Regions from separate parts of the Streptomyces sp. NPDC050856 genome, predicted to be linked through region 2. Evidence: riboswitches for the same ligand, from Rfam matches in the RefSeq annotation. Region 2 holds a riboswitch; each other region holds the start of a gene.
The links. Region 2 has a riboswitch for cyclic di-AMP ahead of AB0H53_RS27005 (M23 family metallopeptidase). Riboswitches for the same ligand answer to the same signal wherever they lie in the genome.
Positions count from the first base shown of each region.

Region 1: linked by a shared signal. The riboswitch ahead of AB0H53_RS10825 (LysM peptidoglycan-binding domain-containing protein) and the one ahead of AB0H53_RS27005 (M23 family metallopeptidase) in region 2 are both predicted to bind cyclic di-AMP.
Region 3: linked by a shared signal. The riboswitch ahead of AB0H53_RS25140 (LysM peptidoglycan-binding domain-containing M23 family metallopeptidase) and the one ahead of AB0H53_RS27005 (M23 family metallopeptidase) in region 2 are both predicted to bind cyclic di-AMP.
Region 4: linked by a shared signal. The riboswitch ahead of AB0H53_RS16170 (C40 family peptidase) and the one ahead of AB0H53_RS27005 (M23 family metallopeptidase) in region 2 are both predicted to bind cyclic di-AMP.

Region 1 is NZ_JBFAGV010000008.1:184,706-191,965, reverse strand. It holds gene AB0H53_RS10845 (MAB_1171c family putative transporter) at 1-539, opposite strand, end outside; gene AB0H53_RS10840 (hypothetical protein) at 542-1,057, opposite strand; gene AB0H53_RS10835 (DUF6153 family protein) at 1,382-1,951, shown strand; gene AB0H53_RS10830 (DUF305 domain-containing protein) at 2,039-2,692, shown strand; gene AB0H53_RS10825 (LysM peptidoglycan-binding domain-containing protein) at 2,786-3,541, opposite strand; cyclic di-AMP (ydaO/yuaA leader) riboswitch at 3,546-3,702, opposite strand; gene AB0H53_RS10820 (transglycosylase family protein) at 4,222-4,590, shown strand; gene AB0H53_RS10815 (phosphoribosyltransferase family protein) at 4,633-5,373, opposite strand; gene AB0H53_RS10810 (S1 family peptidase) at 5,646-6,755, shown strand.
Region 2 is NZ_JBFAGV010000043.1:15,421-22,680, forward strand. It holds gene trmB (tRNA (guanosine(46)-N7)-methyltransferase TrmB) at 1-256, shown strand, start outside; gene AB0H53_RS27000 (PrsW family intramembrane metalloprotease) at 301-1,632, shown strand; gene AB0H53_RS27005 (M23 family metallopeptidase) at 1,694-2,839, opposite strand; cyclic di-AMP (ydaO/yuaA leader) riboswitch at 2,851-2,985, opposite strand; gene AB0H53_RS27010 (PP2C family protein-serine/threonine phosphatase) at 3,243-4,445, opposite strand; tRNA gene AB0H53_RS27015 (tRNA-Met) at 4,623-4,696, opposite strand; tRNA gene AB0H53_RS27020 (tRNA-Lys) at 4,832-4,904, opposite strand; gene AB0H53_RS27025 (FG-GAP-like repeat-containing protein) at 5,062-7,260, opposite strand, start outside.
Region 3 is NZ_JBFAGV010000035.1:15,074-22,333, reverse strand. It holds gene hpnH (adenosyl-hopene transferase HpnH) at 1-331, shown strand, start outside; gene AB0H53_RS25165 (aspartate aminotransferase family protein) at 468-1,853, shown strand; gene AB0H53_RS25160 (XRE family transcriptional regulator) at 1,914-2,564, shown strand; gene AB0H53_RS25155 (DUF6126 family protein) at 2,578-2,745, shown strand; gene AB0H53_RS25150 (tyrosine-protein phosphatase) at 2,765-3,577, opposite strand; partial or broken gene AB0H53_RS25145 (alpha-galactosidase) at 3,757-5,165, shown strand; cyclic di-AMP (ydaO/yuaA leader) riboswitch at 5,475-5,632, shown strand; gene AB0H53_RS25140 (LysM peptidoglycan-binding domain-containing M23 family metallopeptidase) at 5,637-6,560, shown strand; gene AB0H53_RS25135 (SGNH/GDSL hydrolase family protein) at 6,731-7,260, shown strand, end outside.
Region 4 is NZ_JBFAGV010000015.1:56,397-63,656, reverse strand. It holds gene AB0H53_RS16185 (alpha/beta fold hydrolase) at 1-311, shown strand, start outside; gene AB0H53_RS16180 (M23 family metallopeptidase) at 539-1,963, shown strand; gene pcrA (DNA helicase PcrA) at 2,162-4,624, opposite strand; cyclic di-AMP (ydaO/yuaA leader) riboswitch at 4,823-4,993, shown strand; gene AB0H53_RS16170 (C40 family peptidase) at 4,992-6,203, shown strand; gene AB0H53_RS16165 (hypothetical protein) at 6,224-6,577, opposite strand; gene AB0H53_RS16160 (alpha/beta hydrolase-fold protein) at 6,638-7,260, opposite strand, start outside.

The DNA.
Region 1 (7,260 bases), on a different contig from region 2:
GCGGCGGCCACCATCCACAGACCGATGACCAGCGGCCTGTTCGACACCCGCGCGTAGCGCACCGTCCACAGCAGCGCGACGGCGAGCGCGTAGGTGAGGTAGAGACCGGCGGTCAGGTAGAAGACGGCGACCCCGGTGACCCGCATGTCCGCCGTGGCGTAGGTGTGGCCGCGTTCGGCCGCCGGCGTCATCACCATCGCCACGGTGATGACGAGGGCGGTCGCCGCCAGCGGGAGCACCGCCCGGCGGGCCCGTGCGCGGGCCGCCCGGGGGTCCGAGGCCGAGTGGATGAAGAAGCACGACAGGAAGTAGACGGCGCAGAGCAGCGTGACGTTCTGCAGGAGCTTGGCGGTTCCCGCCCCCGCGAGGGAGTCGACGAACCGGGCGCCGCCCGGGACGCCGAGCGGGAAGGAGAGGGCCGCGCACAGCAGGCACAGTGAGACCGCCCGGAGCATGGCGTCGGAGGGTGCCCTGGCTAGTTGCCGGAGCTTCCACGCCAGTGCCGCGTGGAGCACGATCCCGAGCACGATCGACAGCATGCTCAGAGCCACCCCTGCCGGTCACCGAGGGCGGTGTGCACCCGGCGCGCCGAGGCGCTCGCGGGAGCGCGCGGTGTGACGCGGTCCAGTACCGAGGCCCACTCCAGGATGATGGTGGCGACCAGTTCGGCCTCGCGCTCACGCTCCTCGTCGTAGGAGGTGCGCCGCAGTGCCCTGTTGATGACGTCGAGGGAGAGGTCGGGCAGCATCGCGCTCCAGATCTCGCCGTCCGACTCGTCGCTGGCGTGGTCGGCCAGGACGTGCCCGACCTCGTGGAGGATGATGTGGTCCTGGTGCGCCGGGCTGGTCTCCTTCTGGTAGAAGAGGTAGTCGGCCGTGTCCGTGGCGATCCACAGGCCGAAGGGGCCGGGTACGGGCAACGCGTACGGCATCGGGTGGATGGGCCGCCCCCGGTGGTCGCCGAGCAGCCGGCAGAACTCGTGCACCCGCAGTGGGGGGCGTATCCCGAGGGTCCGCAGAACGCTCTTGCAGCGCTTCCGCAGGTGTCGCTCATTCACAGAGGCTCTCCGCCGGCGAGTCGTACCGTACTGATCGACATCCAACGGGGAGCGGCGGGCGGGAGCCAGAGCGATTCCGGTCAATCGCCCCTGGCCGTTTCCGCGCGGGTGTCCGGCGCGGTGCCCGGAAGGCGGCGATCCGGTCCCGGGCACGGACCGATCCGGGACCCGACGGGCGGGCCGGGCGGGTGGCCGGCCGGCCACGGGTCGGCGGGCGTCGCCGGTGCCCGGCCACCGGCGGCCGGCGCGGGGCGCGACCCCCGTGGGGGCGGGTCGTGACGGGGCCGGAACGCGGTACGGAGACGCGCCGATTAGGATGCGGGCATGAGTCAGCGGACGCGGCGCGGGGCCCGGCCCGGGAGGGCGGCGGGGACGTACGCCCTGCTGGTGCTCGCCGTGCTGACGGGTGTGTTCGCCATGCACGGGCTGAGCCCCGCTGTCTCGCTGCCGGCGCCCGTCCCGGGCTGGGCGCCCGCTGCCGCCTCTGGTTCGTCCGGTTCCTCCGCTTCCTCCGTCACCCCGGCTCACGGGGTTCCGCCGGCCGCCTCGGCGACGGCGTCGTCCGTGGCGCACGGGGACCCGGCCGAGCCGGCCCACGCGCACCCGCACACCGCGGATACCGCGGGCGGCGCGGGCACCGGCGAGGCCGCACGCGACGGTCGCCGGCACGCCGAACACGCCGGGCACGGTGGCGGGGCGACCGGCGGACACGCCGAGCACGCCGACGCCACCTGCGCGGCCGGCGGCACGAGCGGCGCGCCCGCCCTGCCCGGACTCGCCGCGACCGGAGTGGTCGCCCGCCAGGCGGCGGACGCGCCCGCGTCCGTGCCGGTCGACGGAACCGGCGGGCGCGCCCCGCCCTCACTGAGCGCACTGCAACTCCTGCGGATATAGAGCGGGCCCGGCGCCCCGGCCACCCGGCCGGTGACGCCGTCGGACGCCATGCCCCCACGCAGTACACCGGACAGGAGTCGCACCACCATGACCGCACACCGTTCACTCGCCCGCCGTACCGCCGCGGTGGCCGCCACCGCCGCCGCCGCCCTCGTCCTCGTCGCCTGCGGCGGCGGGGACGGCGACCGGGCCGGCCACGGCGAACACGACAGGGCCGCCCGCACGCCCTCGCCCACCGCCACGGCCTCCGCCCGGCAGGGCGGGCACAACGCGGCCGACGTCTCCTTCGCGAAGGGGATGATCCCGCACCACCGGCAGGCGATCGAGATGGCCGGGCTGGCGCCGGACCGGGCTCAGTCCCCCGAGGTCAAGAAGCTCGCCGCGGAGATCGAGAAGGCTCAGGGGCCGGAGATCAAGACCCTGTCGGGCTGGCTCACCGGGTGGGGCGAGGACGTCCCCGAGGAGGGCGCCGGCACCGCGCACACCGGGCACAGCCCCATGCCCGGGATGTCGGGGATGATGACGCCACAGCAGATGGCCGAGCTGAGGAAGTCCTCCGGCCGGGCCTTCGACACCGCGTTCCTGGAGATGATGGTCGAGCACCATGAGGGCGCGGTGGCGATGGCCAGGACGGTACAGGCCCAGGGGGCGTACCGGCCCGCCAAGGACATGGCCGGGGAGATCGTCCGCACGCAGAGCGCCGAGATCGCCCGTATGAGGAAGCTGCTCGGCGGGAACTGACACCACCGGCCGCGACCGCGGCCCCGGCGGGGCGAGGGGAGCGGCGGCCCGCCGGCCGCCGCTCCCTCCGCCCGCCGGTACGGCGAGGACCGGTCAGTAGGGACCGTTCACATTGTCGATGGAGCCGTACCGGTCCGCGGCGTAGTTGCACGCGGCGGTGATGTTGGCGACCGGGTCGAAGCTGTCGGTCGACGTACCGGGCACGTGGTAGGCGCGGAAGGTCGGATCGATGACCTGGAGCAGGCCCTTGGAGGGCGTACCGGCGGCGGCGTTGGAGTCCCAGTTGTTGATGGCCAGCGGGTTGCCCGAGGACTCACGCATGATGTTGCGGTGGATGCCCTCGTAGCTGCCGGGGATCCCCTCGCGGGCCATGATGGCCAGTGACTCGCGGATCCAGCCGTCGAGGTTGTCGGCGTACGTCGCGGGCCGGGCCGCGACGGGCGTGCTCCGCTGGGCGGAACGGTCGGCCCGTTCGGGCGCCGCGGTCTTCGTGGCCGTGGCCGTGACCGTCGCGGGCTTCGCGTTCGTCTTCGCGGCGATCGTCAGCTTGAGGCCGGGACGGATCAGCGACGGGTCCGCGCCGACGGCAGCGCGGTTGTCCTGGTACAGCTTCTTCCAGCCACCGCTCACCCCGTGCTCTTCGGCGATCGTGGACAGGGAGTCGCCGGCGACCACGGAGTAGGTCGTGGCCGCCGCCTTCGGCGCGGTGACCGGGGAGGCGGTCGCCGCGCTGGCCGTGGCCGCGCCGATCATCGGCAGGGCGAGCGCGGCGCCACCCGTTCCGGCGGCGACGAGACCACGGGTGAGCGCATTGGACTTGGACCGACGGTGCTTTCCTCGTGCGGACATGCCGAATTCCTCTCCGTCGCCTGCGAGGTGAGCTGTCGGGTTCGGGCTGGAGATGCCCGGTCGCATGCGTGCGACTTCACCCCGAGTCGTTCCGGAATTCCGGAACGGCGGCTTACCTGGGTCCCCCGCTCCTGCCGTACGTGAATGAGTGGGTGGTGGGGTTTCCGGGCGGCGGCAGGATTCGGCGGTCCACCCGGACTGACGGTGACCGTAGGCGAGAACGTCCGGACCGGACAAGCCCCGAATTCGACCGCGCGATTCGCCGGGCGGACCGGAGCGGGACGAATTGCGTGATCCAAATCGAGCCGGAAAAGCCGATTTCCGTTGCACCGCAACGAAAACGGGGCCCTGCCCGCTCCGGCGCCCGGAGAACCGTCGAGTGACCCATCTCACGGACAACGTCGGGAACCGCCCGCCGGACAGCGGGAGCTGAAATATCGGCAAGTGGGTCAACGGGTTCTTATTCCGGCTTCTCGGGTCATAACGGTAAATCGCCCATATGTGTATTTGCCCTCATGGTGGCGCGGTCCCGCTCCGCTCGAACCGGGTACGCCGCCCGTCCCGGAAGCCCCTTGACCCGATGGGCCCAACAGCACGTGCCGGGGGCGGTTCGCGCCCCTACGGTCGTACTCAGCCTGCCGGCCGTCATGGCGGCGGGTCCGTCGAACCGAGGAGAACTGATGCTCCGTCATTCCCAGCGGCCCACCCGAGGGCCCGTCAGGCTGCTGCTCACCGCGACCCTTTGCGCCCAGGCGGCAGCCGCCCTGCTGGTCGCCGCACCGGACGGTGCCCGGGCCGCCGTTCCGCAGCTCGCCGTACGGGTCGACTGGGACGCCATCGCCGAGTGCGAGTCCAGCGGCGACTGGCACGCCAACACCGGCAACGGTCACTACGGCGGTCTGCAGTTCACCCAGTCCAGCTGGATCGCCGCGGGGGGCCGCAAGTACGCGCCGCGCGCCGACCTGGCGACGAAGGGCGAGCAGATCGCGACGGCCCGGAAGCTCGCCCGAATGCAGGGCATGGGCGCCTGGGCGTGCGCCCGGCGCTGAGCGGCCGGGCGCCGGCCGTCGTGCCCCCTCCCAGCGGAGGGCTCAGCCGTCCCGCCGACGGCCCTCTGCCGCCCCCTGTGCCCCGTGTGTCCCGCCCGCCCCGTCCGCGTCGGCTGCTCCGTCCGTGCTGTCCCGCTCCTGGCGCGCGGCGCTCAGCACGGCGAGCACCTCGTCGTCGCGGACCTGGGTGAAGTCCTCGTACCACTGGCCCACCGCTTCGAAGTGCCGGGGCCGGTGCAGGCACAGGAGATCGTCCGCCTCGGCGTCCAGCGCCGTGGCCGCCTGGTCCGAGCACACCGGTGCCGCCAGCAGTACCAGGGACGGCTCCATGGCGCGTACGGCGCGCAGCGCGGCGCGTGCCGTGACCCCGGTGGCCAGGCCGTCGTCGACGAGGACCACCGACCGGCCGCGCAGCTCCGGCGCGGGGCGCCCGCCCCGGTACAGCGCCTCCCGCCGGCGCAGCTCGGCACGCTCGCGCGCCACCTGGGCGGCCAGCCGGTCGGGTGCCAGGCCGAGCAGGGTGAGTGCCCGCTCGTCGTAGAGCGGCGGATCCTCGCCGGCCAGGGCGCCGATGCCCAGCTCGCGGTTGAACGGCGCGCCGATCTTGCGTACGACCAGGACGTCCAGCGGCGCGTGCAGGGTCCTGGCGATCTCGTCGGCCACGGGTACGCCGCCGCGCGGCAGGGCGAGGACGACCGGACTCTCCAGCTGCCCGCTCCGCTGCCGGTCGGCCAGCCGGGCGGCCAGTCGGCGCCCGGCCTCTCTGCGGTCACGGAAGAGCATGGTGGCTGCCGCCTCACTTCCCGGGTCGAACCAGGCGAAATATCCATTTGGTCGGGCATTCTACGCATTCCCTTCTCGCCCCGCCGGCCGTCCATGAACCGGCCGCCCGCAGCGCGTCCGCACCCGCTGCCCGCCCCCGAACGACCTTCCCCCCCGGCGCCGTGCCCGGCCCGCTCGCGGCCCCCTGCCCGGCCGTCGATGAACGCTGCCCCCGCCTCCCGCGTATCAACCGGCATGCCGCACCCGGCCGTTGTCACACAGGAGGTACCGAGTTGAGTCACAGGCGCATACCCAAGCGCAAGGCGGTGCTCGCCGGAGCGGGCGCGGTGGCCGTCGCCGCCGCGGCCGTTCTGCTGCCGCAGGCCAACGCCTCGCAGTCCGGCGAGAACGACGCCCCGGCGCGGGCCGAGAAGCTCGATCCGGCCGCGGCCGGACGGCTGGTCTCCCGGATGGCCGACCAGCTCGGTGAGGACTACGCCGGCGCCTACTACGACCGCGACAAGCGGCAGCTCGTCGTCAACGTCACCGGCGACGACAGCGACGCGGCCGCGCGGGTCAGGGAGGCCGGGGCCGTGCCCCGTGGTGTCAAGAACAGCATGAGCAGGCTGACGTCCGCCACCGCCACACTGAGGACCCGGGCCACCATCCCGGGTACCGCGTGGGCGGTCGACCCCAGGACGAACCAGATCCTCGTCACCGCGGACCGCACCGTCACCGGCGGCAAGTGGAACAAGCTGGAATCGGCCGTGCGGGCACTGGGCGAGGGCACCGCCCGCATCCAGAAGTCCGCCGGGGAGTTCAAGCCCTTCGCCGAGGGCGGCGACGCCATCTTCGCCGGCGGCTCCCGCTGCTCCCTCGGCTTCAACGTCACCACCCGGGACGGCCGGCCCGGCTTCCTCACCGCGGGCCACTGCGGGGTCGCCGCCGACAAGTGGTCCGACTCGGCGGGCGGCGCACCGATCGGCACCGTCGAGGCGGCCACCTTCCCCGGGGACGGCGATCTGGCGCTCGTCACGTACGACGACCCCGCCACCCAGGCGCCGAGCACCGTCGACATCGGCGACGGCCGGCAGGTCCGTATCAACCGGGCGGCCGAGGCGGCGGTCGGTCAGGAGGTGTTCCGCATGGGCAGCACGACCGGGCTCAACAGCGGCTCCGTCACCGGCCTGAACGCCACCGTGAACTACCCGGAGGGCACCGTCGGCGGACTCATCCAGACCGATGTGTGCGCGGAGCCGGGCGACAGCGGCGGTTCGCTGTTCACCCGTGACGGCAGCGCCGTCGGCCTGACCTCGGGCGGCAGCGGCGACTGCGCCTCCGGCGGTGAGACGTTCTTCCAGCCGGTCACCACCGCCCTCGCGGCCGTCGGCGCAACGCTCTGACCCCCGGCGGCCCGGTCCGCGAGGGCGCGCAACCGGGTGCCTGCCCGGCGGGGGCGCCGCCCCGGTGCCCCGCCAGGCAGGAGTCCGGGTGGGCAGCACCCGCCGACGGCCCCGCTGACGCCGCGCCACGAGAGCCGGCGGAGCAGGGCGGTCGAGTCCTGCCGCGGCCGAGTGCCTCCGCGGGAACGCGGGTCCCCGGGCCGGCCGCGGTGGGACGACGGGACGACGGGACGCACGCTGGTGGACTGCCGGTGCGCCAACTCCTCGGCGATCGTTCCCACCATGACGGGATCGCGGGGGCGGGCCCGTACGGTGAGACCGGTCAGCGGCCGGCCATGGTGACGCCGTGATCGAACCGGCCCGGCCGTGGATTCCTGGTGCGAGCCGGTGGCGCCGGTGAATTGCCCCGCCTCCACTGCTTAGATCGCCGACCGAAACAGCCCCCGCCGGACTGGTCGGCGGCTTGATACCCGGTTGCGCGGCGAGGCGCGGGAACGCACACCAG
Region 2 (7,260 bases):
GGCCGCGACCCGGATGAAGCCGGGGGCGGTACTGCACTGCGCCACGGACTGGGAACCGTACGCCGAGCAGATGCTGGAGGTGCTGACCGCGCACCCCGACTTCGTGAACACCCGGCCCGACGGCGGCTACGCGCCCCGCCCCGCCTTCCGGCCGCTCACCCGGTTCGAGGGCCAGGGGCTGGACAAGGGCCACGTCGTGCACGACCTGCTGTTCGCGCGCCGCGACCCGGACGAGCGCCGCCGGCCGGACATGTGACCGTCCCGTCGCGCCCTGTCAGTGGCCCTCGCTAGGGTCGTCGGGTGTCCGAGTCGTCCCTGCAGCACTCCGCGCCCCCCGGTCCGGCCGTACCGGCGTACGAACGCGAGCCGTCGTTCGACGCCGTGCCGGAGCGGTCCCGATGGCGTTACAAGCCCCGCCGCGCCCTCTGGCGCAGCAAGGCGGTGCGCGCCGCGGTGGTGTTCACGCTGCTCGCGCTGTGCGGTCTGGTGATCCTCGCCATGGTCCGGGAGCAGACCGGTACGCACGGCTTCCTGGTCGGCCTCGGCCTGGCGCTGCTCCCCGTGCCGCTGCTGATGGCGGCTTTCCGCTGGCTCGACCGGGTCGAGCCGGGACCCTGGTGGAACCTGCTGTTCTCGTTCGCCTGGGGAGCCTGCGCCGCCGCGCTCGTGGCGATCGTCGCCAACACCTTCGCCACCCGCTGGATAGCCACGGCCACCGCGGACCCCTCGGCCGCCGACACGCTGGGCGCGACCGTCATAGCCCCGGTCGTGGAGGAGAGCGCGAAGGCCGCCGCCGTACTGCTGGTCTTCCTCTTCCGCAGACGGGACTTCACCGGCATCGTCGACGGCGTCGTCATCGCCGGCTTCACCGCGACCGGCTTCGCCTTCACCGAGAACATCCTGTACCTGGGCAGCGCCTTCCTGGAGGACCAGGAGTTCGGGATGTCGGGCTTCGCGTCCGTCACGGCCGCGACCTTCTTCGTGCGGATCGTGATGTCGCCGTTCGCGCATCCGCTCTTCACCGTGCTGACCGGGATCGGCTTCGGCATCGCCGCCCTCACCGCGCGCCGCGAGCGGTTCCGCCGTGTCGCGCTGCCCGTGCTCGGGCTGATCCTGGCGATGGGCACGCACGCGCTGTGGAACGGCTCGGCGGCGTTCGGTCCCTGGGCGTTCTACGCCGTGTACGCGGCCTTCATGGTGCCCGCCTTCGGGCTGCTGACCTGGCTGGCGGTCTGGAGCCGCCAGCGCGAGCTGCGCACGGTCTCGGGCGAGCTGCCCGCGTACGCCGCGGCCGGCTGGCTCTCCCCCGCCGAGCCGGTCGCCCTGTCCTCGATGCGGGCGCGCGGCATGGCCCGCGACTGGGCGGCCCGCACCCACGGCAAGGCGGCGGCCCGCGCGGTCGGTGAGTACGAGGCGTTCGCGACGTCGCTGGCGTTCCTGCGCCACCGGGCCCGCCGGGGCGCGGTGGGCCCGGACTTCATGGCCCGGGAACAGGAGCTGCTGCACCACCTGTGGCAGCGCAAGGAGGTGGCCGGACCGGCGCTCACCTACGCGGCGCGGGCGACCGGCCGGGTGTGGACGCCGCCCCCGTACCGGGACTACGGCGGGTACAACCCGTACCGGTACGGGTGAGCCGGCAGCCCTGGCGTCGGGGGGTGAACCGCCGGAGCTGCCGGAGTCCCGCGGGCCGGGCTCAGACGGTGACGCCCTTGCCCCGCAGCCACGACAGCGGGTCGATCCCGGCGCCGCCCGGCGTGTGCACCTCCAGGTGCAGGTGCGGCCCGGTCACATTGCCGGTGGCGCCCACCCGGCCGATGGTCTCGCCACTGGCGACCTGCTGCCCCGCGCCGACCGTCATCGAGGAGAGGTGGCAGTACCAGACCTCCGTACCGTCCTGGAGCTCCAGGACGATGCGGTAGCCGTACGAACCGGACCAGCCGGCCGACTTGACGGTGCCGCCGTACACGGCCTTGGCGGGCGTGCCCGTGGGCGCGGCCAGGTCGAGGCCGGTGTGGTAGCCGGAGGACCACATGTTGCCGGCCTGGCCGTAGGTCGAGGTGATCGTGTACGAGGAGGTCGGCAGCGAGTAGCCGCCGGAGGGCCCGGGCTGGGCCTGCTCCTCCGCCTTGGCCTCGGCGGCGGCCGCGGCCTTCGCCTCGCTCTTGGCCTCCGCCTCGGCGGCCGCCTTGGCCCGTGCGGCGGCCAGCGCCTCGTCGGCCTTCTTCTCGGCCTCGGTCTGCTGGGCCCGGGCCTGGGCCGCGGCCTGCTCGGCGGCGGCCCTCTCGGCCGCGGCCTTGGCCTCGGTGGCGGCGGACGCCTGCTGCTGCTCGGCCTGCTGGAGGATGCGGGCGCGCAGGGCCTCTCCGGCGTCCGCCCCGGTCCCGGCGGGCTGCCCCTCGGCGCCGGTGGCGGTGAAGGCGGCGGAGGAGAGCGCGGCGGTACCGGTCCTGGGGGTGTCCGCGGCGTCGGAGCCGTCGGAGTCGTCGGAGATCAGGGAGCCGACGCCCGGCAGGGAGGCGGCGTCCGGCAGGCTGTCGGCGATCGCGCCGGGAAGGTCCGGCAGGGATATGGAGACCGGGGGCTTGTCCTTCGCGGTGGCCATGCCGCCCGCGCCGACCGCCGCGATGACACCGACGCCCAGGACGGTGGAGCTACGGGCCAGGCCGCCGCGCTGCTTGACCACACGGTGACGGCCGCGGACCGGGCGGACCGTTTCCTCGGTCGGGTTCCATTCCTCCCACTCCCCGTTTACCGGGGCGGCGTCCGGGATACCCGAAGTACCGAACGAGGCGGGAGAGGCAGCGTAAGGGGCTTCGGGGGCAGGCCTGTTGGACGCCACGGGGGCGCACTCCTTTCCTTCCTTCTCGCCTACCGGGTTAGCTGACGGGTTCGGAGCAGGAAGGTCTCCTACGGGCCGGTGCTCGGCCCGATTCACCCCAAGGTGTGGTTCCCCGGTTCCCTTGCGGAATTCGGCGCATGCGCACGGTGCCGTCTCTTGCGACGGCTGGGACGACCGCGCTGCGTTATCGAACGTTAATAGAGGTGGGGTCCGGATTCCAAGCCGTTCCTACTGATCATTAACTACTGCGGGCAGGACCTTTCGCCGCAGATGCGGGCATATGCGGGCGAGTTGACCGGCCATCAGGCCGACTTCCCGGACCCCTTCGGCGCAGGTGGAAACCCCGACACCCGCGGGATTTTCTGATCGTGAGTCAACCGTTACGCACCGGACCGCCCGGCGCTCACGCCCTGTGACGGTCCCGGCGGCCCTCCGCAGCCGGGCCCTCGCCGGGACGGCCCTCCGCAGCCGGCCCCTCACCGGGCCGGGCCACCGCCAGCAGCGCCAGGTCGTCGGTGGCGCGGCCACCGGTGTGCGACCGCACCTCGGCCACCAGCGTGTCCAGCAGTTCGTCGGGGTCCGCGAACACCCGGCCGGACAGCCGCCCGACCGGGTCGTAGAAGACACCGTCGGCGTCCCTCGCCTCGGACAGCCCGTCCGTGTACAGCAGCAGCGTCACCCCCGGCGGGTACGGCGCCTGGTACGCCCGGTCCGGCCACGTCCCCAGCTCGGCCATGCCCAGCGGCAGCGCGGACACGGCGGGCGCCAGCACCTCCAGGCTCCCGTCGGGGTGCAGCAGCAACGGCTCCGGGTGGCCCCGGTCGACCACCCGCACCACGGACTGGCCGCGCGGGATCTCGGCCAGTACGGCGGTGGTGAACCCCTCGAAGGCGTCCAGCCCGTCGCGCCGCGTCCCCTCCCGCGCCAGCGCCCGCTCCAGCCGCTGCGCCACACCCTCCAGCGAGCTCTCCTGCTCGGCCGCCTCCCGGAACGCCCCGATGACCACCGCCACCGTCTCCACCGCGCCCAGGCCCTTCCCCCGCACGTCCCCCACCACCAGCCGCACCCCGTGCGGAGTGTCCTGTACGGCGAAGAGGTCCCCGCCGATGAAGGTGTCCGCCTGCGCCGCCTCGTAGCGTGCCGCCACCCGCAGTCCGCCGATCCGGGGGCCCGGGTTGGGCAGTACGGCCCGCTGGGCGGTCTCGGCGATCACCCGCGCGGACGCCAGCCGCTCGCCGCTGCGCCGCACCACCCGGTTCACGAGCAGCGCCAGCGCGGCGACCGTCAGCACGGTGAGCAGCTCGGTCAGGGCCGGCGCGGCGAACAGCGTGCCGTTGTGCAGGTGCAGGACGAACACGGCCAGCAGCGCGAGCAGCCCGGCCAGCGACGTGGTGCGGGCGGCGAAGAACGGTGCCGCGACGAGCGGGGCGGCGGCGAACAGCGGCACGGCGGTGAACCGGGGCGGTGTGAGCAGGTCGTACACCACTCCCCCCGCGATGAGCAGGGCGGGCAGCGCCCGCACGAAGCCGAGGAACCGGCGGGCGCCCGCGCGCCCGGGCCGGCGCCGGCCCGGACCGCCGGCCCCGCCGCCGCGTCGCGCCCGCATCCCCACCACTGCTCTCCTGCCGGGTCCGCCCACGGCTGCGGACGGTACCCCGCCCCGCCCGGGCCGGCCGGAGCCGCGCCGGGTGGCGGCCCGCCACCGGCCGATCGGGTGACACCGGGCCCGCGCGGGCACACGACGAAGGCCCGGTGCGCAATGCACCGGGCCTTCGTCCATCAGTAGCGGGGACAGGATTTGAACCTGCGACCTCTGGGTTATGAGCCCAGCGAGCTACCGAGCTGCTCCACCCCGCGTCGTTGAACACAACCTTACGCCATCCGGAGCAAGATCCCTACCAGTTTCCGGCGCGGCGCCCGCCGGCCGGTCCGGCGGGGGCCCGGAACGGGGAAGCGCCCCGCCCGGAGTGCCGGACGGGGCGCCGCTTTCGGTAGGCCCTGTGGGACTCGAACCCACAACCAACGGATTAAAAGTCCGCTGCTCTGCCAATTGAGCTAAGGGCCCTCGGCGAGTCATCCCCGAGCATAGCCGGACGGCGCCCGGTATCCGATCGGGTATCGGTTATCGGGCGCCGTCGCCGTGACCAGCCTGCGCCGGTCGCCGTGACCCGCCTGTGCCGGTCGCCGTGACCCGCCTGCGCCGGGTGCTCCCCGACCGGCCGTCAGTGGATCGAGCCGTACCGCTGCCAGCCGGTGCCGATGACGACCGTGCCCCTGAACGAGCCCTTGCCGTCACCGCTGTTGCGCATCAGCTTGCCGCTGGTGTCCCGGGAGACGAGGTCGTTCCTGCCGTCCCCGTCGATGTCGCCCGCGCCCACGAAGGCGTTGCGGCCGGCCCCCCAGTCCTTGAAGACCAGCACCCGCGCCTTCAGCGTGCCGGTGCCGGTGCCGTCGTACCGCCACAGCTCGCCGCCCGCGTCCCGCGCCAGCAGGTCGCCGTGCCCGTCGCCGGTCAGGTCGCCGGCACCGACGAGGGTGAGGCCGGTGAACGAACCGGCCAGCCTCACCCCGCCCTTGAGGGCTCCGGCGCCGTTGTCCGCGTACAGGTACAGGGCGCCGGTGGAGCGCTGGCGGGCCAGCAGGTCGGCGCGGCCGTCACCGGTGAGGTCGCCGGGCGTGACCAGGGCGTCGAAGGCGTTGAAGCCGGAACCGATCCGCACCTTGGGCCCGGTCGCGGCCGGGACGCCCTGGCAGCGGCCGCTGTAGCGGTCGAGGTCACCGGCGGTGGTACGGACGACCAGGTCGTTGCAGCGGTCGCCGTCCATGTCCCCGAAGGGCAGCACCTGGTTGACGTCCGACCAGCCGCCGCGCTGCGAGAGGCTCGCGCCCGAGTCCGATGCCGCGGTCATGCCCTCGTGCGCCGAGAGCGTGGCCGCCTGCTTGGTGAACAGCTCCGCGACACCGTTGCCGCCGTAGTCGCGGAAGCCGGTGGCCCCGCCCGACACGGCGATCCTCCCGCCCTGCACCACCCGCGTGCCCTCACCGGCGTCGGCGCTCAGCGTCCAGGTGTGCGGTTCGCCGGACACGATGCGCCCGTCGTCGCCCCTGCCGTCCCAAGAGACGCTGATCCGCGCGCCCGCGCGCTCGGCGGAGGCGATGGTCCGTACGGTGCGGCCCCCCGCGTCCTTGATGGCGACGCCCCAGCGCACCGGCGGCCGGGAGAGCTGCCAGGCACCGTCCCAGGCGGGGTTGTGGTCGGCCCCGGCGCCGATGGCGATCCAGTCCTCCACCTCGGACTCGACCAGACCGACCGGGGAGCGCGGCACGGTCACCGGCCTGATGCGGATCCGCTGCTCGGCGTCCGTGTACGCGACGTGCCCGCCGAACTTGTCGACGGCCCACGGCGCGTCGCCCGGCACGTCCGCGAACGGGGTCGTCGCCGCCGCACCGGTGGCCGTGTGGAAGTCGGTGAGCAGCAGCCTCTCGCCCTCCTCACGGACCAGGAAGCCGTCCCCGAGGCGTGCCCGGCCGGCCGGGACGGGCGTGCTCGTGCGGGTCTTCTGGTCCCACACCCCCGCCTTGGCGCTCGCCCCGGAGCCACAGGTCCAGTGGACCCACCGGCCGACGGCCTGGAGCTCGTTGGGCACGCACCCCGAACCGAGCGCCAGGTCCGGCGAGGTCTTCTTCGACTTGAGGTCGTACCAGGCGACAGTGCCCGCGCTCCGGCCCGGCGTCCACAACGTCGTGCCCCAGACGGTGGCGGCGGACGAGGGCCGGGTGAGGGCGACATGGCCGTTGCGCGGGCTGCCCAGGTCGCCGATGTACTGGGTACCGCCCGGAGCGTCGATCACCGAGTAGCGGCCGGTGGCGTCCACGATCCGGGAGTCGGCCGGTACGTCGATCACCTCCAGGCTCGTGTCGTCGATCGGCACCTGCACCGCGCCGTGGGGCGAGGCGTAGGCGGTGCGGCCGTTGCCCGGCGCGGACAGCTCGGTGGGCACGCCCGAGGCCAGCCGGAACCGCAGCGCGCGCTCGCCCGGGACGGGCGTGCCGGTGACGGCCACGTCGTGGTCGTACAGGGAGACGAATTCGCCGCCGTCCGCGTCACTCACGTAGCTGAGCTTGCCGCCGCCCAGCGCCAGCGCATGAATCCTGGCGGTGACCGGAGCCACCTCGAGGACCGTGGACAGCACCGGCGCGCCGTCCGGACCCGCCGTGACGCGGCGTACCGCCCAGTCCTTCGCGCCGCTGCCGCCGGTGACCAGGACGCTGCCGTCGGGGGCGGTCGCGAAGTGCTCGTCGGAGTAGCGCAGCAGCTCGCGGGGCTCGCCGCCGGTGACCGGCATGGCCTGGAGCCGCCCGCCGGGCGTGTGCTGCTTGGCGTACGGGTCCAGCAGCCGGCTGAAGACGATCCAGTCGCC
Region 3 (7,260 bases), on a different contig from region 2:
CCGGCGCCGCTGGCGGCTCAACCACTCGCCGCTGTTCCTGGACTTCCTGGAGGGCAGGGCCGACTTCCCGTGCACCGCGTGGGCGATCCCCAACTACACCCTCTTCGGCTGGCAGCGGCCCTGCTACCTCATGGCCGACGGGTACGTCGCCACCTACCGGCAACTCATCGAGGAGACCGACTGGAGCGCGTACGGCCGGGGGAAGGACCCCCGCTGCGCCAACTGCATGGCGCACTGCGGCTACGAGCCGACCGCCGTGCTGGCCACCATGGGATCGCTCAAGGAGTCGCTGCGCGCCGCCCGCGACACCGCCTCCGCCGCCCGGGGATGAGGCGGACGCCGGCGCGGCCGGTGACGACGGCCGGACGCCCGCCCGGCGCCGCGGTGGGGCGCCGGCCCGGGCCGGACCGGCCCGGTGAGGACCACCCGAGGGACCAGTGGCACGCCGCCACGCGAGGGGACGAGGCATGAGCACGACGTTCGATCTGACCGCCCTGCTCGCGGAGCGCGGCGCCGAGCGCTACGCGCTGCACGCGCGGCACCTCAACCACCAGTTGCCCCGCATGCTCCGCACCATCGGCTTCGACAAGGTCTACGACCGGGCCGAGGGCGCCTACTTCTGGGACGCCGACGGCAGGGACTACCTCGACATGCTCGCCGGGTTCGGTGTGATGGGGGTCGGCCGCCACCACCCGGTCGTACGCAAGGCGCTCCACGACGTCCTGGACGCGTCACTGGCCGACCTGACCCGCTTCGACTGCCAGCCCCTGCCCGGTCTGCTCGCCGAGCGGCTGCTGTCCTACTCGCCCCACCTGGACCGGGTGTTCTTCTCCAACAGCGGCACGGAAGCGGTGGAGACCGCGCTGAAGTTCGCGCGGTACGCGACCGGGAAACCGCGCGTGGTGTACTGCGGGCACGCCTTCCACGGGCTGACCACCGGCTCGCTGTCGGTCAACGGCGAGAGCTCCTTCCGGGACGGCTTCGCTCCACTGCTGCCCGACACGCCCGTCCGGCTGGGCGACCTGGACGCCCTGGAGCGGGAGCTGCGGCGCGGTGACGTCGCCGCCTTCGTGGTGGAGCCGATCCAGGGCAAGGGAGTCAACGAGGCCCCGCCCGGGTTCCTGCGCGCCGCCCAGGACCTGCTGCGCGCGCACAAGGCGCTGCTGATCCTGGACGAGGTGCAGACCGGCCTGGGGCGGACCGGCGACTTCTACGCCCACCAGCACGAGCCGGGTGTGGAGCCGGACCTGCTGTGCGTCGCCAAGGCGCTGTCGGGGGGCTACGTGCCGGTCGGCGCCACCCTCGGCAGGGACTGGATCTTCAAGAAGGTGTACTCCGCGATGGACCGGGTGCTGGTCCACTCGGCCAGCTTCGGGGCGAACGCCCAGGCCATGGCGGCCGGACTGGCGGTGCTGTCGGTCATGGAGGACGAGGAACTCGTGGCGAACGCGCGGCGCACCGGTGAGCTGCTGAAGTCGCGGCTCACCGCGCTGGTGGACCAGTACGAGCTGGTGCACGCCGTGCGCGGCCGGGGGCTGATGATCGGCATCGAGTTCGGCCGGCCGTCGTCGCTCGGCCTGCGCGGCCGGTGGACGGTGCTCCAGGCGGCCCGCAGGGGCCTGTTCGCCCAGATGGTCGTGGCGCCGCTGCTGCAGCGCCACCGCATCCTCACCCAGGTCTCCGGGGACCACCTGGAAGTGATCAAGCTGCTTCCGCCACTGATCATCGGAGAGCGGGAGGTCGACCGGTTCGTGGAGGCCTTCCGGGCGGTGATGGACGAGGCGCACGAGGGAGGCGGGCTGATGTGGGACTTCGGCAGGACCCTGATGCGGCAGGCGGTGGCAGGCCGCTGAGCGTTTTACCTCCCAGGTAAAAAAGTTGCCTCTCAGGCACGGTCCTGGCCCAATGGACCCATGAAGGTCCCTTCCCCGGAGACGGCCGAGGTGCCGGACGGCGGGCTCCCGGACGACGGCCCACTGCCCGCCCCCGATCTCGACGTCGCGCCCCAGCTGCGCTCCCTGCGCCGCCGCCGCGGCCTCACCCTGGAGGCCGCCGCCCGGCGCGCGGGCCTGTCGCCGGCCCACCTGTCCCGTCTGGAGACCGGCCGCCGACAGCCGTCGCTGCCGATGCTGCTCGGCCTCGCCCGCATCTACGGTACGACGGTGTCCGAACTCCTGGGAGAGGTGGCGCCGGAACGCGACCCCGTGGTGCGGGCGGAGCGCGCCGAGCCCGCCGAGGCCGGCGGCTGGACCTACGTACCCGCCGGAGCGCCGGGCCGGGCCATGCAGGCCCTGCGGGTCACCGTCCCCTACGCCAGCCAGGGCGAGCTCGTCCGGGTGCACCCGGGTGAGGAGTGGCTGTACGTCCTCGGCGGCAGGGTGCGGCTCGTCCTCGGGGAGGCCGTGCACGTCCTCGACCCCGGCGACAGCGCCCACTTCGACTCACTGACCCCGCACCGCATCGCCGCCGCCGGACGGGACGGCGCCGAGCTGCTCTTCGTCCACACCCTCATGCAGAGCCCGGCCGCCGAGCTGTGCCTCGGCGGCGACACCCACCACCACTGACGGGAAGCCGGCCATGACCGACGACGCACACCCCCTGCGCGAGAAGCGGCCCGCGGGCGAGGCCGAGGAGCGGAAGTTCCCCCGCGGCCTCGTCATCCGGCTCTTCGCCTACCTGGTGGCGGGCCACCTGTTCGCGGCCTTCCTCTACCTGCTGTTCGCCCTGGGCGGCCAGAACCAGTAGCGGCCGGCGGCTTGTCGGGTCAGCCCTCGTCCAGCAGCCGTTCGCGCAGCCGCTCACGGGTCTCGGGGGAGAGGCCCAGCCCCTCGGTGAGGTAGCGCTCGCTCGTGCCCCAGGTCTCCTCGATCGTCTCGAACGCCGCCGTCAGGTACTCCCGGCGCGCGTCGAACAGCGGGCCGAGCAGCTCCATCACCTCGGCCGACATCCCGGCGGGCGAGGAGTCGCTGCGGCGCACCTTGTAACGGCGGTGCGGGTCGTTGGACTTGAGGTAGTCCTCCTCGATCGCGTCCCGCTCCACGCCGACCGCCAGCAGGGCCACCGCGATCGACAGCCCCGCCCGGTCCTTGCCCGCCGCGCAGTGCATCAGCGCCGGGACGCTGTCCTCGGCCAGGGCGTGCAGGACCCGGCTGTGCTCGGCGGTGCGCCCCTTGATGATGACGCGGTACGACGCGGTCATCCGCGCCGCCGCCTTTCCGTCCGCCAGGATGTCCCTGAGCTGGTCGATGTCGCCGTCGCGGACCATCGTCCAGAACTCCGCGCCGTCGGCCGGGTCGGTGAGCGGGATGTTCACGTTCCGTACGCCGGGCAGCTCGACGTCGGGGCCTTCCAGCTTCTGGTCGGCGGCGTTGCGGAAGTCGAAGACGGTGTGCAGACCGAGGCCCGCCAGGAACGCCGCGTCCTCGGCGGTGGCGTGCGCCAGGTGGCCGCTGCGGAACAGCCGGCCATGGCGCACCCGGCGCCCGTCCACGGTCGGAAGCCCGCCCACGTCACGGAAGTTGCGCACCCCGGTCAGTGCGGGTTCGGTCGAGGGAACCTGTGGCAGCTGCTGTGTCACGGGGGCTCCTGACGTGTCTGCCGTCGGCGCTGGTCGCCGACGATGTCGCTGGTCCGACGATACGACATCGGTACCTCGGGCAATCGTCCCCGGCACGGGCGCGGTTCCCTTGCCCGCGCCGGGGGCCGCGCCGGAAGGTGTGCGGGTCTGGCCGGTGCTGTGCGACCCCTGGGGGCCGCATGATCGAGACGGTGGGGGAGCGGCGGCGGATCCGGCTGCTCACCGGGGCGACGAGCGGCTACGCGCTGCATCTGACGGACACCGACGAGCTGCTCCACCCGCACTGGGGCCGCGTGTCACGGCCGCCGGCGCCGAGGCGCTCGCGGCGCGGCCGCTGCCTCAGTACCGGCCCTTCGAGTCGCGGCTCGACGGGCACGAGGAGTACCCGGTGGAGGGCGGGCCGCGTTTCGCGCGGCCCGCCCCGGCCGTCCGTCGACACCTCCCGGGAGCGGCAGTCGGCGCTCGCCCGCCGGGCCGCCGCCCTGGGCGTCGAGCTGTTCGTGGACGACGACGGCTGGTTCCGGGGGCGCGCCGGCGACCGGTCCGGGCGGGGGGACTGGGAGCCGGACCCGGACCGCTTCCCCGGCGGCCTGCGGCCCCTGGCGGACGAAGTGCACGGGCTCGGCACGGGGTGCGGCATCCGGGTCGAGCCGGAGATGGCCAAGCCCGACAGCGACCTCCACCGCGCCCGCCCCGACTGGGCGCAGCACCGGCCGGGTCGCCGCGGGACCGAGTTCCGCAACCAGCTGGTGCTCAACCTCGCCCGGCCGGACGGGCGGGAGCACCTGTGGGAACGGCTGCACGGGCTGCTGTCGTCCACCCCCGTCGACTTCGTGAAGTCGGACTCCAACCGGTGCTTCACGGACGCCGGCTGGCCGGGGGAGCCCTACCCGGAACGGCTCCGGGTCGAGCATGTCCGCGCGCTGTACGACCTGCTGGACCGGCTGCGCGCGGCACGTCCCGGTGTCGCCTTCGCGTCCTGCTCGGGCGGCGGCGGCCGGGTGGACCTGGGGGTCCTCTCCCGGACCGACCAGGTGTGGACCTCCGACAACACCGACCCGCTGGACCGGCTCGCCGTCCAGTACGGCTTCGGCCAGCTCCACCCGGCCCGGGTCATGGCCGCCTGGGTCACCGACAGCCCCGACGTCCACCTCAACGGGCGGACCGGCTCTTCGCGCCTCCGGTTCGTCAGCGCCATGGCCGGGGTGCTGGGCCTGGGTGGTGACCTGACGCGGTGGAGCGTGCGGGAGCTGGACGAGGCGCGGCGGTGGGTGGAGCTCCACAAGAGCATCAGGCCCGTGGTGCGGCTCGGTGAGCTCCACCGGCTGCGGGCACCGGGGGGCGACGGGCTGAGCACCGTGCAGTGCGCCCTCGGTGACGACGTCGTCGTACTGGCCTGGCTCCCGGCGCAGCGCCACGGGGAGCCGCCACCCCCGGTGCGGCGCGCGGGCTCGACCCGCGGGCGGGCTGCGTGTGCCGGGACACCGGCGAACCGCACCGGGGTTCTGTCCTGATTCACCATGTTTTGCCCACCGGGTTGACCGGTGACCTGGATGCGACCGTCATCCGGCTGCGCCGGGGGTGTTGAGCGGACTCGGTGGAGATAGTGGCTTCTGTCCGTATTGAGGCTTAGGTGTAACGTGCCCCAAAAATAGGGTAGATGGGGCGAGGGGCGTGAGCAGCGTCATAACGGTGACGGTCCGTGGCGAAAGCCCGGACCCAAATTCCGTGCGCAGAACGGAAATGCATGATCCGTAATCCACGCAGGGTGACCGGAATTACGCAGCGCCCCGCCGGCGGGGAATGCGCCGGGGAAAGGGGCGGCTTGTTCCGGCCGACCCGGCTGCCTTACGGTCACGGCAATCCGGCCGGACCGCCGAATCCTGCCACCGGTCGGAATTCGCACCCACCCACGCGCGGCAGGAGCGGGGGACCCAGGTAGTTCGCCGATCCCGGAATTCCGGGACCGGCTCGGGGTGAAGTCGCGTCGACCACGCGGCCGGGCAGCTCCAGCCCGAACCCGACAGCTCACCTCGCAGGCGCCGGAGAGGAATGCACCATGCCCGCGAAGGGTAAGCACCGCCGTCCCAAGTCCAGCCCCCTCACGCGCGGTTTCGTCGCCGCCGGTACGGGCGGCGCCGCCATCGCGCTCCCGCTGCTCGGCGCCACCGGCGCCCACGCCGCCTCGACGAGCGCCCCGGCCGCCGCACCGCAGCAGGCCGCAACCGCCGCCGCCGAGACCGCCCCCGCGTCCGCGCAGAAGGCCGTGCGGAAGGCCGCCCCCCGGACGTACACCGTGGCCGCCGGGGACTACCTCGCCAAGATCGCGCACAACAAGAACGTCAAGGGCGGCTGGCAGCAGCTGTACCGCGACAACCGCCAGGTGATCGGCGAGGACCCCGCCCTGATCCTGCCCGGCATGAAGCTCACGCTGGGCGCCAAGCCCTCCGCGAAGGCCGCCCCCGCCAAGCCCGAGGCGGCCCCGGCCGAGCCGAAGGCGGCGGAGACCCGGACCGAGTCCCGCGCCTCCCGCTCCGCCACCAAGGCACAGGCGCCCGCCCAGCCGCAGACCAGCGGCTCCGGCTTCACCGCCCCGGTCTCCGCCGGTGTCACCACCCCCTACCGCGCCTCCGGCTCCATGTGGTCCTCCGGTTACCACACCGGTGTCGACTTCGCGGCCCCCTCCGGCAGCACCGTGAAGGCGGTCGGCCCCGGCACCGTCGTCTCCGCCGGCTGGAGCGGCGCCTACGGCAACGAGGTCGTCATCCAGCACAGCGACGGCAACTACTCGCAGTACGCCCACCTCTCCTCGCTGTCCGTCTCGGCCGGCCAGACCGTGACCGGCGGCCAGCAGATCGGACTGTCCGGCTCCACCGGCAACTCCAGCGGCCCGCACCTGCACTTCGAGATCCGCACCGGACCCGGCTACGGCTCCGACATCGACCCGGTGGCCTACCTGCGCCAGCACGGCGTCTCCGTCTGACGCCCCCTCGGGCCCCGCCCGACCCCCCGCCGCCCGGCACCCCGACGACCAGGGAGCCGGGCAGCGGCGTATTCCGGCTTGGCCAACTCTTGACCGGTGGCGTATCTCACCATCCGTCAACCCCTCTTACGGTCGCGTAGGTCACATCGCGGGGTGAAGGATGTGGTGCCGTGGCAGACGATTCGACATTCAGAGACAGGAACGCGCACAGATACGTATTCGGGTCGTACGCGGCGATCGGTGACAGCTTCACCGAGGGCGTGGGGGACCCCGGACCGGACGGACGGTTCGTCGGCTGGGCGGACCGGCTCGCGGTCCTGCTCGCCGACCGGATCCCGGAGCCGGAGGACTTCCGGTACGCCAACCTGGCGGTACGCGGCCGGCTGCTCGACCAGATCGTCGAGGAACAGGTGCCCAGGGCCAAACAGCTCGCTCCCGACCTGGTGACCTTCTGCGCGGGCGGCAACGACATCATCCGGCCCGGCAGCGACCCCGACGAGGTGGCCGAGCGCTTCGAGCGGGCCGTCGCCGACCTGGCCCCGGCGGTCGGCACGGTCCTGGTGACCACCGGGTTCGACACCCGGGACGTGCCGGTCCTGCGCCGCCTGCGCGGCAAGATCGCCACCTACAACGGGCACGTGCGGGCCGTCGCCGACCGCTACGGCTGCCCCGTGCTCGACCTGTGGTCGCTCAGGTCCGT
Region 4 (7,260 bases), on a different contig from region 2:
CGCCGTTCGCCGGCGCCCATCCGCTGGTACGGCAGATGCGGCCCGGCTCCAGCCTGCTGAGGGAGCTGGGCGAACCAGCGCCGCAGTGCCGTACCCGCTTCGTCAGCTTCTGGAGCGACCTGGACCAGTTGATGGTCCCGGTCGAGACGGCCCGGCTCGACCACCCCGACCTCACGGTGGAGAACGTACGGGTCAGCGGGATCGGCCATCTGGCCCTGCCGGTCCATCCCGCGATCGCCTCCGCCATCCGTCAGGCGCTCGCACCCCGGGACACCCCCTCAGGAACGACCGGTTCCGCGTCCGTGGCGTGACGTTCACCCACAAGGACTCGAACAACTCTCGAACGTAGAGCCAAGGCTCGGCACACACTTCGGCGAAAGACGGCCGAATGCCCGTTTCAGGCAGAGCCAAACCTCGCGGAAGATTGTCGGTTGCGCGTACCGCCGGGTACAGTCGCGCCCACTGCTTTCCCCCTCTGGGGCTCCCTTCCGGGGCCGGCCCCGGAACTGGTCCTGCTGCCGAGGCGAGAGAGAAGTTGGTGAACGACCAGCACCCCCACGCCGGGTACGTCGGAGACGACGCCTACAGCACGGGCAGTTTCGACACCGGCAGCCTCGACACCGGCACCTTCGCGACAGACCCCCTCTTCGGCGCCCTTCCCGGCGGTTACCAGACCGGTTACCCGGCCGGGTCCGGGTACGACGCGAGCCACGGGACCGGCCGGCCGGGGGACGCCACCGACCACGGCGGCCAGTACGCCACCACGCAGCAGTGGGACACCGGATACGTCGAGTACTCCGAGTACACCGGCCAGTGGGACGCCACCGCCTGGAGCGAGGCCCAGGCCGACGTGCGGGCCGACGCCCAGCACCGGGCCGAAGGGCAGGCTCGGACCACCGGGTACGGCACCACCGGCGAGTGGGCCACGTCCGCGTTCGACACCGGTGCCCATGACGCCACCGCCTGGCACTACGCGCCCACCGAGACGTTCACCGTCCCGGAGCAGTACGACTACCCGGCTTCCGGGCACCAATTCCCCGACCCGCACGCCGAGTCGCATCCGGCCGGAGCCGACGGCGAACCCGAGGGAGCCGACGCCGAGGCCGCGTTCACGGAAACCGCGGTCGCACCGGTCGTGTCCGACGAGGAGGCCGGTGCCGGGCACGAGGCGGCGCCCGCCGCCCGCGCCAACCGCCGCGCCGGCGGCAGCCGGGGCCGTCGCCGTACCCCCGCCAAGCGTTCCGCGCTGCTCACCGTGGCCGTGCCGTCGGCCTGCGTCATGGGCGTCGCCGGTATCGCCGCCGCGTCCGTCAGCGGTCTCACCGACGGTGCCGCCGGGCAGAAGGACGACGGCAAGGCGGTCACCGCCGCCGATACGGCCAGCGTTGTGCAGCCGGTCGTCGCCAACAGCGCCCTGGACACCCAGCTCGCGGCGCTCAGCGCCGACGCCCGCGACTTCGGCGACCGGGCCAGCCGCACCCAGGAGCGCATCGACCTGAAGGCGCGCCAGGAGGCGGAGCGCAAGAAGCGTGAGGAAGAGGCCGCGCGCCGGGAGGCGATGCGCCCCAAGTTCATGCTTCCCGTCAAGCTCCACCAGCTCAGCGCGTACTACGGGCAGGCGGGCGTCAACTGGATGTCCCTGCACACCGGCATCGACTTCCCGGTCCAGTACGGCACGCCCGTGATGGCCGCGACCGACGGCACCGTACGCACCCAGTGGAACAGCGCCTACGGGAACATGGCGATCGTGACCGCCAAGGACGGCACCGAGACCTGGTACTGCCACCTGAGCAGCACCAAGATCCGCTCCGGCGAGGTCAAGGCCGGTGATGTGATCGCCTACTCCGGCAACTCGGGCAACTCCACCGGACCGCACCTGCACTTCGAGGTACGGCCCGGCGGCGGCGCGGCGATCGACCCGCTGCCGTGGCTGCGCAGCCACGGTGTGGACCCCACGGGCTGACACACCCACGGGCCACGCCCCAGTGCGCTGCTACCCCATGGGCTGACACCGCTCCAGGACCGCACCCCGCGGGCCGGCGGAGCCACCACCGGCCGCCCCATGGCGGGGAGGCTCACGGGCGGGCAGGCTCACGGGCAGGGGCCCGCGGGTGGTGGACCCACGGGCCGGACGCCGCCGCTACCGCTTCCGTCTCTCTCGCTACAGCTTCTCGACCGGCGCGTACCGCAGCAGCAGGCGCTTCGGCTTCTCGTCCCCGAAGTCGATGGTGGCCTGCGCGTCCGCGCCGTGCCCCGTCACCGCCATCACGGTGCCCAGGCCGAACTGGTCGTGCGTCACCCGGTCCCCGACCGCCAGCGAGATCACCGGCTTGTCCGTGGTGCGCCGGGTGGCGAAGCCCGAGGGGCCGGACCGCGACCGGGAGGACGACAGCGACGACGAGAGCGAGGTCGCGATCCCGGACGTCGGGCCGGCCGGCGCGGCCATCCGGCCCGTCCGCTTCCACTCCACGTACGAGGCGGGGATCTCCTCCAGGAAGCGGGAGGGCGGGTTGTACGAGGGCTGTCCCCAGGCGCTGCGCATGGACGACCTGGTCAGGTAGAGCCGCTCCCGGGCGCGCGTGATGCCGACGTACGCCAGGCGCCGCTCCTCCTCCAGCTCCTTGGTCTGGCCCAGGGCGCGCATGTGCGGGAAGACACCGTCCTCCAAGCCCGTCAGGAACACCACCGGGAACTCCAGGCCCTTGGCGGTGTGCAGGGTCATCAGCGTGATGACACCGGAGCCTTCCTCGTCCTCGTCGGGAATCTGGTCGGAGTCGGCGACCAGGGCGACCTGCTCCAGGAACTCGGCCAGGGTGCCCGAGCCCTCCTCCTCCGCCCGCCCCTGCTCGAACTCCAGCGCCACGGCGGCCAGTTCCTGGAGGTTCTCGATACGGGTCTCGTCCTGCGGGTCGGTCGACGCCTGGAGCTCGGCGAGGTATCCGGTGCGCTCCAGCACCGCTTCCAGGACCACCGCCGGACCCGCGCCCGAGTCGACGACGGTGCGCAGCTCCTCCATCAGCGCGTTGAACCGCTTCACGGCGTTGGCGGAGCGCGCCGCCATGCCGTACGCCTCGTCGACGCGCCGCAGCGCCTGCGGGAAGGTGATCCTCTCGCGCAGCGAGAGGGCGTCGATCATCGCTTCGGCGCGGTCGCCGATACCGCGCTTGGGCACGTTCAGGATCCGGCGCAGCGGGACGGTGTCCTCGGGGTTGGCCAACACGCGCAGGTACGCCAGGACGTCGCGGACCTCCTTGCGCTCGTAGAAGCGCACGCCGCCGACGACCTTGTACGGCAGGCCGACCCGGATGAAGATCTCCTCGAAGACCCGGGACTGGGCGTTGGTCCGGTAGAAGACGGCGACGTCGCCGGCCTTCGCCTCGCCCGCGTCCGTCAGCCGGTCGATCTCGTCCGCGACGAACTGCGCCTCGTCGTGCTCGGTGTCCGCCACGTACCCGGTGATGCGGGCGCCCTCGCCGGCGTTGGTCCACAGGTTCTTGGGGCGGCGGCTCTCGTTGCGCTCGATCACCGCGTTGGCGGCGGACAGGATCGTCTGCGTGGAGCGGTAGTTCTGCTCCAGCAGGATCGTCGTCGCGTTCGGGTAGTCCTCCTCGAACTGGAGGATGTTGCGGATGGTCGCGCCGCGGAACGCGTAGATCGACTGGTCGGCGTCACCGACGACGCACAGCTCGGCGGGGTCCAGGTCCTCGTACCCGGTGCCGACCAGCTCGCGGACGAGGGTGTACTGGGCGTGGTTGGTGTCCTGGTACTCGTCGACCATGACGTGGCGGAAGCGGCGCCGGTAGTGCTCGGCGACGTCCGGGAACGCCTGGAGCAGGTGCACCGTGGTCATGATGATGTCGTCGAAGTCCAGGGCGTTGGCCTCGCGGAGCCGCGCCTGGTACATCCGGTACGCCTCGGCGAGCGTCTTCTCGAAGCCGTCGGCGGCCTGGTCGGCGAAGGCCTCCTCGTCGATCAGCTCGTTCTTGAGGTTGGAGATCTTGGCGCTGAAGGACTTCGGCGGGAACTTCTTGGGGTCGAGGTCCAAGTCCCGGCAGACCAGCGCCATCAGACGCTTGGAGTCGGCGGCGTCGTAGATCGAGAACGACGAGGTGAAGCCGAGCTTCTTCGACTCGCGGCGCAGGATGCGGACGCACGCGCTGTGGAAGGTCATGACCCACATGGCGTTGGCGCGCGGGCCGACGAGCTGCTCGACCCGCTCCTTCATCTCACCGGCGGCCTTGTTGGTGAAGGTGATCGCCAGTATCTGGCCGGGGTGCACATGGCGGGTGGCCAGCAGGTGGGCGATGCGGTGGGTCAGCACCCGGGTCTTGCCGGACCCGGCTCCGGCCACGATGAGCAGGGGTGAGCCGGTGTGCACGACGGCGGCGCGCTGCTGCTCGTTCAGCCCCTCCAGCAGCGCGGCGGGGTCCACGACGGGACGCGGGGCGCCGTCGCGGTAGTAGGAGTCCCTGGCCGGGGGCACGTCGAAGCGGTCCCCGAAGAGGTCGTGCGGGACCTCCTCCGCGGCCGGGGCGTGTCCCTCGGAGTCCTCGGGGGGCGGGGGCTCCTCTCCGGTGTGGTTCCGGAGGCCCGCCAGGAAGCTGTCGTCAAAGAGGCTGCTCATCGCCTATCGAGTCTAGGCCGCCCCACTGACACCCGTGGCCGTTCCGTCGTCGTCACGGTGTGCTACCGCACAACGACATCACGCCAAGGTCACGGAAATGTATCCGGCATATCGAACATCGTCCTTCACAGCACCGCCACAGTTTGGCTAGCGTCTCGTCCAGGCGGCTCGTACCCTCTTCGGTGAACCACGCCGAGCGGGCCGTCCACGCCGAATCCGGCTTCCCAGCAGGGAAGTTCGGAACCGGGGACCCACACACGCACGACCGGGGTGAATCGGCCGGCACGCAGCAGCGACGGCCGTAGGGCGACTTCTTCCGTTCCGCCCGAACCCGACAGCTAACCCGGTAGGCGGTCCACGGAAGGAGATGCCGGCCTTGGCGTCGCATCGCAAGCCGCGCACGCGCACCACCCTGCGTAACCACGCCCCCGCCGTCGGGGTCACGACGGCAGCCATAGCCTCGGTCACCCTGCTGTCCTCGCAGAGCGCGTCCGCCATGTCCGTCACGCCCGCCGAGGCCGGCGACATCGAGGGCGGGCCGACGGCCGACGAGGTACGGAAGAAGGTCGAGGACCTCTACCGGCAGGCCGGAACGGGCGGGACGCGGCCGTACGACGCGGCCGGGCCGGCCCCCGACCGGCAGCGGCGCGCGGCCGGAGCCCCGACCGGCGCGCCGACCACGGCGCTGCGCCTCACCGGCGTCCCCCGGTCCTCCACCGGGCGGGCACCCGCGCCGGTACTGGTTCCGGCCCCGGTCGCCCCGGCGCAGCCTCCCGCGCCGGTACCGGCGCAGGCCCCCCTACTGGCCCAGGCCCCGGCCCTGGTCGCCCCGGTCGCCCCGGTCGCCCCGGTCGCCCCGGTCGCCCCGGTCGCCCCGGCGCAGCCTCCCGCGCCGGTACCGGCGCTTCGGGCGGTGCCCGCGACGGTGTCCGCCCGGCCGGACGCAGCGGTCGCGGGCACGGAGGCGCTCACCACCTCACCGGCCTCCCTGCGGGTGACCAAGCGGACCGCGCAGCACAAGCTGGCCGAGGCCCGCGCGCTGCTGTCACGGCTGGCCGCCGAGGAGCTCGCCCGCCCGGCCCGGCCGGAGCGAGGACCGGCGCGAGGCGCCCGCCACCGGGACGCGACGCGGGCCGCCGGCCAGGCCCACCGGCACCAGGAGCCGGAACACCCCGGCGAGGACCGCGCCCGGCCGGCCGGGGCCGCCACGCCCGACAAGCCCGCCGGGGTCGCCAAGGCCGACAAGGTCATCGCCTTCGCCCGCGCCCAGATCGGCAAGCCGTACGTCTCGGGCGCGACCGGCCCGAGTTCGTACGACTCCGCCGGGCTGACCCAGGCGGCCTGGAAAGCGGCGGGCGTCGACCTGCCCCGCACCGCCTGGGAGCAGGCGCGGGTCGGCACGCGCGTGGACACGGAGGATCTGCGCCCCGGGGACCTGGTGTTCTTCTACGACGACATCCGTCACGTCGGCATCTACCTCGGTGACGGGATGATGATCCACGCCCCGGCGCCGGGCGCCAATGTCCGTGAGGAGTCGATCTACTACATGCCCGTCCACGGCAGCGTGCGCCCCGCCTGAGCGACGCGCCGGTGCGGGTGTCAGGTCCAGAGCGTCGCGATGAGGATGTTCACCACGGTCAGGCCGCCGACCGCGCCGAAGGCGCCCTTGTCCACCGTCTCCTCGTCCCGCTTCACATACACCAGGGCCAGGATCACGACCAGCAGGGCGAGCTTCACGCCGATCTTGACGTTGTTCACGGTCTGGCCGTCGGCCTGGTTGAGGCCGACCAGGGCGATCCCCGTGACCAGCATGGTGAGGGCGCCGTGCAGCATCGCGGGGACGAAGCGTGCCGTACCCGCGCCCATCGCCTTCATCTGGGTGAGGAAGCCGCCCAGCAGGGAGGCGATACCGATGATGTGCAGGGCGACGAAGACATTGATGAGTACGTCCATGGGCCGGAGCCTAACCGGGGCGGGTCCGCCCGCCCTCGGCCAGGTCCGGCCGGTTGCCGGTTACGGCTTCACGTACCGGGTCAGCCAGCGGAAGACGTCCGGGACCTGCCGCTTCCAGACGCCCGTGTCGTGCGCGCCGGCCACCTCGACCACCTTCACCGTCGTCGGGGCCTGGGCGTAGCCGCGCAGGGCCAGGCCCGACTGGAGGCCGTCGCCGTTGGCGCCCGAGAGGTACAGGGCGGTGCGCGGCGGCTCCGGGGCGGACTTGAGGATCTCCAGCGGGTTGTTGGCGCGGCGCAGCTCCGGGTCCCGCCCGGCCAGTGACGCCTTCTCGGCGGCCGGGTCGTTGTAGCCGGACAGGCTCACTCCGGCGCGGTAGCGGTCGGGGTGGGCGAGCGCGAGTTTGGCGGCGCAGTGGCCGCCGGCCGAGTAGCCGGCCACGGCCCAGCCGTCGGCCCTGCCGGAGGCCCGGAAGGTGTCGATGACCATCTTGCGGACGTCGACGCTCAGCCAGGTGTCCGCGTTGATCCGGCCCGGGATGTTGGCGCAGCCGTGGTCGGCGTCGATCAGCGTGGTGCGCGGGGCGACGATGATGAAGGGGGCGATCTCGCCGCTCTCCATCATCGGCCGCAGCTGCTGCTGCGCCTTGAGGGTGCCGAACCAGGCCTTGGGGGAACCGGGGT